DNA from 3 places in the Afipia massiliensis genome. Region 2 is predicted to be linked to each of the others. Evidence: predicted binding sites of a transcription regulator. Region 2 holds the regulator's gene; each other region holds the start of a gene.

Region 1 (2,268 bases), 500 kb from region 2:
TCGATATCTTCGGCGACGATCAGCAGCGGCTTGCCGGTCTGCACCACGGCTTCGAGCACGGGCAGCATCGCCTGCAGGCCGGAGAGCTTCTTCTCGTGCAGCAGCACGTAAGCGTCTTCCAGTTCGGCGGTCATCTTCTCGGGGTTGGTCACGAAGTACGGCGAGAGATAGCCGCGGTCGAACTGCATGCCTTCGACGATGTCGACTTCAGTTTCGAGCGCCTTGTTTTCCTCGACCGTGATGACGCCTTCGTTTCCGACCTTCTGCATCGCCTTGGCGATCATGCTGCCGATCGTTGCGTCGCCGTTGGCCGAGATGGTGCCAACCTGCGCGATTTCAGCGGAGGAGGCGACCGGCTTGGCGCGCTTCTCGATATCCTTGACCACGGCGGTCACGGCAATGTCGATGCCGCGCTTCAGATCCATCGGGTTCATGCCGGCGGCAACCGACTTGGCGCCTTCCCGCACGATCGCCTGGGCCAGCACGGTGGCGGTGGTGGTGCCGTCGCCCGCGGTGTCGTTGGTCTTGGAGGCGACTTCGCGCAGCATCTGCGCGCCCATGTTCTCGAACTTGTCCTCGAGTTCGATTTCCTTGGCGACGGTGACGCCGTCCTTGGTGATGCGGGGAGCGCCGAACGATTTGTCGATGACGACGTTGCGGCCCTTCGGACCGAGCGTCACCTTGACGGCGTTGGCGAGGATATCGACGCCGCGCAGCATGCGATCACGCGCGTCTCCGGAAAATTTAACGTCCTTGGCAGCCATGGGGTTTACTCCTGATGATGTGTGTTCCCGCCATCCTGAAGCGCGAGCCTCGAAGGATGACGGCAGATGGAGAATGGGTGGGCTTAGTTCAGCACGCCCATGATGTCGGACTCTTTCATGATGAGGAGTTCCTCACCGTCGAGCTTCACTTCGGTGCCGGACCACTTGCCGAACAGCACCGTGTCGCCGGCCTTCAGATCGATCGGGATCAGCTTGCCGGATTCGTCACGGCCACCGGGGCCGACGGCGACAACCCGACCCTGCGAGGGCTTCTCTTTGGCACTGTCGGGAATGATGATGCCGCCTTTGGTCTTCTCTTCAGCATCGATGCGCTTGACGACGACACGATCATGCAGCGGGCGAAAAGTTGTCTTGGCCATCGGATGTCCTTTGGGCGTTGGTTAGGTAAGATTTGACGTGCGGCGGGGCGCGAGGCGTGGATAATGGGCTCAGCTAACCCCTTGGGGATGAAGCCTTGCCCTTAGCAATCGCGCTCCAAGAGTGCTAATGACGGGGCCGGAATATGGGTTGCCGCCGATCCTGTCAAGCAAGGCTCTTAAGGCCTTGGTGAGGCCAATATAGGATGATCTGGAAACCATAAAGGGGAACGCTGCGTATTGACGGGGGTCAGCTCACGCAGTGTGACGGCGGGTCTGTCGGTCTGGCAGGCAGCCACGTGTTCTTGCCGGGAGACACCATGACAATAGTGAGCGAACGAACCAACGCCTCCAAGATCGTCACGCTAGCGGGCGTCTCGCTGCTGGCGGGTTTTCTCGGTGCCTGCGGTGGCGGCGGTTTTGGCGGCTTCGGCGGCGGCCAGGCCACGGTGCAGGAACCGGCCATGGCGCCCGAAGTCCCCGCAACCATCAGGGCCGATGAAATCGTCGGACGGTGGGGTCTCGCCTCCTATCACAAGCCCGACGACAAGACCCGCACGGAAACCGCCGCGCGCGGGCAGTGCAAAAATCCCTACGTGATCGGGCAGGGTGCCAGCGGCGGCGTCATCATGCATCTGCCGGACGAAGCCACGCCGCAGGAATTGCGCCTGAAGGGCAGCCAGGGCGGCAAGAATTACATCGGCCCGGCAGGGCCGGCCGGCGGTGATAAAGACCGCGAGATCGTCTCGTTCGACGGACGGGTGTTGATGACTCGGTTCATCGACAAGGATGCCTCCAGCCGCTATGGAACCATGGTGTACGTCCGCTGCGCACCGCGCGCCTGAGGCGCGGGGTTATAATCCCGCCGGACGGATAATTGTCGACGTCGGGGACGTGCAAGCGCAATGGCCGGGCTGCAGGTACTAAGCTCCGGGCCTAGCCGCGCGGTCGTTGTTCTTTCCATCACACAGGTGCTGGGCTGGGGCGTTCTGTTCTATCCGCCCGCGCTCACCATGACGCACATCGCCGCCGCCCATGGCTGGTCGCTGGCGCAGGCGCTGGCGGGGTTCTCCATCGCGCTTGGCGTCTCGGGTCTGTGCGCCCCGCTGGCTTGCGGATTGATCGAT
Region 2 (2,268 bases):
GCCGGGATCGGCCGCCTCGCGTGCTTCCATCGGCACGGCATCCAGCGCGCGCTGCAGATTGTCGGCGATGTCGAGCACGTCACGCGCGAATGCGGTGATGCCGTAGGTCCGCGCGTCGGTGACTTCGCGCTGGGTCCGCTTGCGCAGATTTTCCATCTCCGCAAGCGTGCGCAGCATACGATCCTTTGCCTCGGCCACTTCCTTGGTGAGCGCTTCGACCGACCCTTCTTCAGGATCGTCAGGCATCACGTAAGGCTTTGAGACCACAGGCTCCTTGTCGGTCACGGAACCGTTCGCGCTGTCCTGCGCGGCGGCGGCCTCCGATTGTTCCTTGCGCCCATTGGTATTGGCCATAACTCACCTTTTCAGCAAATCGTCTCGATCATGTGGGATTGTTAGCCCGCATATCGTGCTTTAGGCGCGGAAAATCAAGCGCTAACGCGCTATTTGCCGATCAGCTGACTGACAATCCGGGCGGCATAATCGACCATCGGAATGACCCGCGCGTAGTTCAGCCGCGTCGGACCGATCACGCCGAGCACGCCGACGATGTGGCCCGCGCCGTCGCGATAGGGTGCGATGATGGTCGAGGAGCCGGACAGCGAGAACAGCTTGTTCTCCGAGCCGATGAAAATCCGCACGCCGTCGGCGCGCTCGGCGCGGCCGAGCAGATCGATCACACCCTTCTTGGCTTCGAGGTCGTCGAACAGCAGCCGCACCCGTTCGAGATCCTCCATCGCATGAAGATCTTCCAGCAGATTGGCGTGACCGCGCACGATCAGTTGGCGCTCGTCGCTGGCGCCGCCCGACCAGCTTGCGATGCCCGCTGCGACGACTTTCTGCGTGAGCTGATCCAGCTCGCCGCGGCTCGTTGTCAGCGCGGTTTCGAGTTCGCTGCGCGCTTCGGCCAGCGTGCGTCCGCGAATCCGTGCATTGAGAAAATTCGAAGCTTCGGTCAGTGCCGATGACGGCACGCCTGGGGGCAGCGGCAGCACGCGGTTCTCGACCTGGCCGTCTTCCGCCACCAGCACCACCAGCGCCTGCGTCGGCTCCAGCCGCACGAATTCGATATGCTTAAGCCGCACGTTCGCCTTCGCCGTCAGCACGACCGCAGCCGCACGCGTCAGACCCGACAATCGCGTCAAAGCCTCGCTCAGCGCGGCTTCGACTGAAGAAGCACCGCCGACGGATTTGAGTTGCGTCTCGATCGACTGCCGTTCCGGCTCGGTCAGATCGCCGACCTGCATCAGCGCGTCGACGAAAAAGCGCAGTCCCAGTTCGGTCGGCAACCGGCCCGCCGACGTATGCGGCGCGTAGATCAGCCCCAGTTGCTCGAGATCCGACATCACGTTGCGCACGGAGGCCGGCGACAACGGCATGGTGATCAGGCGCGAGATGTTGCGCGAGCCCACCGGCTCGCCGGTGGCCAGATAATTCTCGACAATCTGACGAAAAATATCCCGCGACCGCTCGTTGAGCTGCGCCAGCCCGGCGTTCGGCGTGATCAGATGACCTGTCGGCTCGTGGTGGGCCAAATCCGGCTCCAAATCGGTTCTGCGCCCTACACTTGTCCCTCGGACAGCGACATGACAAGCGGCATTATCAGCAAGTTCAGCGTCATTGCGAGCGAAGCGAAGCAATCTAGAGCCCTTTGGCGACAAACTGGATTGCTTCGTCGCCCCGCTCCTCGCAATGACAATTGAGATGACCGGATACGCAGCTGCATAGCCCTTGCCGCTGCGACCCCAACCCCCTAAAAGCAGCGCCAAATCGACATTTCCCATGTTTTCGGAGGATTTTCCCATGCGGCCAAGCCGTCGCGCGCCCGACGAACTGCGCCCCGTCACACTGGAACGGGGTGTGGTCAAATACGCCGAAGGTTCCTGCATGGTGAAGTTCGGCGACACCCACGTGCTGGTGACCGCCACGCTGGAAGACCGTCTGCCGCCATGGCTGAAGGGTCAGGGCCGCGGCTGGGTCACCGCCGAATACGGCATGCTGCCGCGCGCGACCCACGAGCGCATGCGCCGTGAATCCGCCGCCGGAAAACAAAGCGGCCGCACCGTCGAAATCCAGCGGCTGATCGGCCGCTCGCTGCGCACCACCGTGGACCTCGTTGCCCTGGGCGAACGCCAGATCACGGTGGACTGCGACGTCATCCAGGCCGACGGCGGCACCCGCACCGCGGCGATCACCGGCGCGTGGGTCGCGCTGGCGGATTGCCTGCAGTGGATGAAGGCCCGCAACATGCTGAAGAACGAGAACGTG
Region 3 (2,268 bases), 1.5 Mb from region 2:
GCTCAGTTGAGCGCGAAAGTCGCGAACCGGATTCCACGTCGCGAACAAACGCGCTGTTCAAGAATCTGACGCATTACGAAGCTTCATCACAAGCTTAAATGTTAAATAAAGTGTTGCCTTTCAAGGCAGTAGCAGCATGACACCGAGACTGCTGACAAAGCTGCTGCTGACAGCGCGCCGCGCCCGTGCGAGTCTCGCTCTCGTCAATACGGAGCGGGGCCATGAGTCGTTTCACCGGCGAACTCACCATTACGCAGCTCGACGTGGATTACCGGACATGGCGGCTCGAACAGCCGCTCATCTATGAAGTCGGCGACGAAGGCTCCGGCCGCGAGATCGAGGTGCACAAGCTGTTCGAGACCGACGGGGCATCGGTCCCGCGCCTCTTCTGGGCGATCCTGCCGACCTGGGGCCGCTACAGCCGCGCCGCCGTGATCCACGACTATCTCTATAACGAGCTGCGACCCGGCACCGAGCCGCACCCGGAAGCGCCGACCCGGCAGCGCGCCGACGCGATCTTTCTCGAGGCGATGGAAGTATGCGGCGTCGGCTTCCTCACCCGATGGATCATGTGGGCGGCGGTGCGCACCTTCGGCTTCCTGGCGTTGCAGGCCGCCCGCGCGGTGGCCTGGAAAAACGACAAGCCGATGCCGGTGGAGGTCGCGCCCCGGCCCGAGCTGGACATTGTGCGCAAGGAGAAGGCCGCGACACCCCCGTCTCCACCCCAGCCCCCGCCTCCAACCCAGCCGCCGGCCCATTAACGATCCCGCAAAAATTGGCAGCCGCGCCATCGGACTGCCAGTTTTTCTGCTAGAAGCCCTTGCCCGGCGCTCGCCATGGGCCTATGTCCGATGCAGCCGTGGTAGCACTCGCCTGCCATGACTGCTAAATTCGTAAAAACACAGCAATGTCAATCTATTAGGAGGACTGCATGAAATTCCGTCCGCTTCACGACCGCGTCGTGGTCAAGCGTATCGACGCCGAAGAGAAGTCCGCTGGCGGCATCATCATTCCGGATAGCGCCAAAGAGAAGCCCTCGCAGGGCGAGATCCTCTCGGTCGGCCCGGGCGGCCGCGACGAGGCCGGCAAGCTGATCCCGATCGACCTCAAGGTCGGTGACATCGTCCTGTTCGGCAAGTGGTCCGGCACCGAGGTCAAGATCGATGGCCAGGAAGTCCTGATCATGAAGGAAAGCGACATCATGGGCGTCATCACCGGGCTGCCCGCCACGAAGAAGAAGGCCGCTTAAGAGCGCCCTCTCTCATCTGAAATTCCAAATCTTCCTGACACTCAAGGAAACCCAATATGTCAGCTAAAGAAGTCAAATTCGGCGTTGAAGCCCGCGACAAGATGTTGCGCGGCGTCGACATCCTCGCCAACGCCGTCAAGGTGACGTTAGGCCCCAAGGGCAGAAACGTCGTTCTCGACAAGTCGTTCGGCGCTCCGCGCATCACCAAGGACGGCGTCACCGTCGCCAAGGACATCGAGCTTGAAGACAAGTTCGAGAACATGGGCGCACAGATGGTCCGTGAAGTGGCCTCGAAGTCGGCAGACGCTGCCGGCGACGGCACCACCACCGCGACCGTGCTGGCCCAGGCCATCGTCAAGGAAGGCGCCAAGGCGGTTGCCGCCGGCATGAACCCGATGGACCTGAAGCGCGGCATCGACCTGGCTGTGGAAGCCGTGGTCGCTGACCTCGTCAAGAACTCCAAGAAGGTCACCTCGAACGACGAGATCGCCCAGGTCGGCACCATCTCGGCCAACGGCGACAAGGAAATCGGCGACTTCCTCGCCAAGGCCATGGCGAAGGTCGGCAACGAAGGCGTCATCACGGTTGAAGAAGCCAAGTCGCTCGATACCGAACTCGACGTCGTCGAGGGCATGCAGTTCGACCGCGGCTACATCTCCCCCTACTTCGTCACCAACGCCGACAAGATGCGCGTTGAATTCGACGACGCCTACATCCTCATCAACGAGAAGAAGCTCTCCTCGCTGAACGAACTGCTTCCGCTGCTGGAAGCCGTCGTGCAGACCGGCAAGCCGCTCGTCATCGTTGCTGAAGACGTCGAAGGCGAAGCTCTCGCCACCCTCGTCGTCAACCGTCTCCGTGGTGGCCTCAAGGTTGCCGCTGTGAAGGCTCCGGGCTTCGGCGACCGCCGCAAGGCCATGCTGCAGGACATCGCGATCCTGACCGGCGGCCAGGCGATCTCGGAAGACCTCGGCATCAAGCTTGAGAACGTGACCCTGAACATGCTGGGCCGCGCCAAG

Evidence for each region. Region 2 encodes HrcA, which represses chaperone genes, less so after heat shock. Its sites were predicted from a motif close to GTTAGCACTCNCNNNNNGNGAGTGCTAAC; they were not measured.
Region 1: groES (co-chaperone GroES) is a predicted target of HrcA. The motif match lies at 1,245-1,273, and genes of this name have one in related genera.
Region 3: YH63_RS14770 (co-chaperone GroES) is a predicted target of HrcA. The motif match lies at 862-890, and genes of this name have one in related genera.

The regions. Positions count from the first base shown of each region.
Region 1 covers NZ_LBIA02000001.1:2,114,820-2,117,087, forward strand. The annotation lists gene groL (chaperonin GroEL) at 1-764, opposite strand, end outside; gene groES (co-chaperone GroES) at 848-1,144, opposite strand; gene YH63_RS10040 (hypothetical protein) at 1,462-1,986, shown strand; gene YH63_RS10045 (MFS transporter) at 2,047-2,268, shown strand, end outside.
Region 2 covers NZ_LBIA02000001.1:1,616,119-1,618,386, reverse strand. The annotation lists gene grpE (nucleotide exchange factor GrpE) at 1-354, opposite strand, end outside; gene hrcA (heat-inducible transcriptional repressor HrcA) at 444-1,535, opposite strand; gene rph (ribonuclease PH) at 1,804-2,268, shown strand, end outside.
Region 3 covers NZ_LBIA02000001.1:3,091,720-3,093,987, reverse strand. The annotation lists gene YH63_RS14775 (DUF1353 domain-containing protein) at 222-761, shown strand; gene YH63_RS14770 (co-chaperone GroES) at 932-1,249, shown strand; gene groL (chaperonin GroEL) at 1,306-2,268, shown strand, end outside.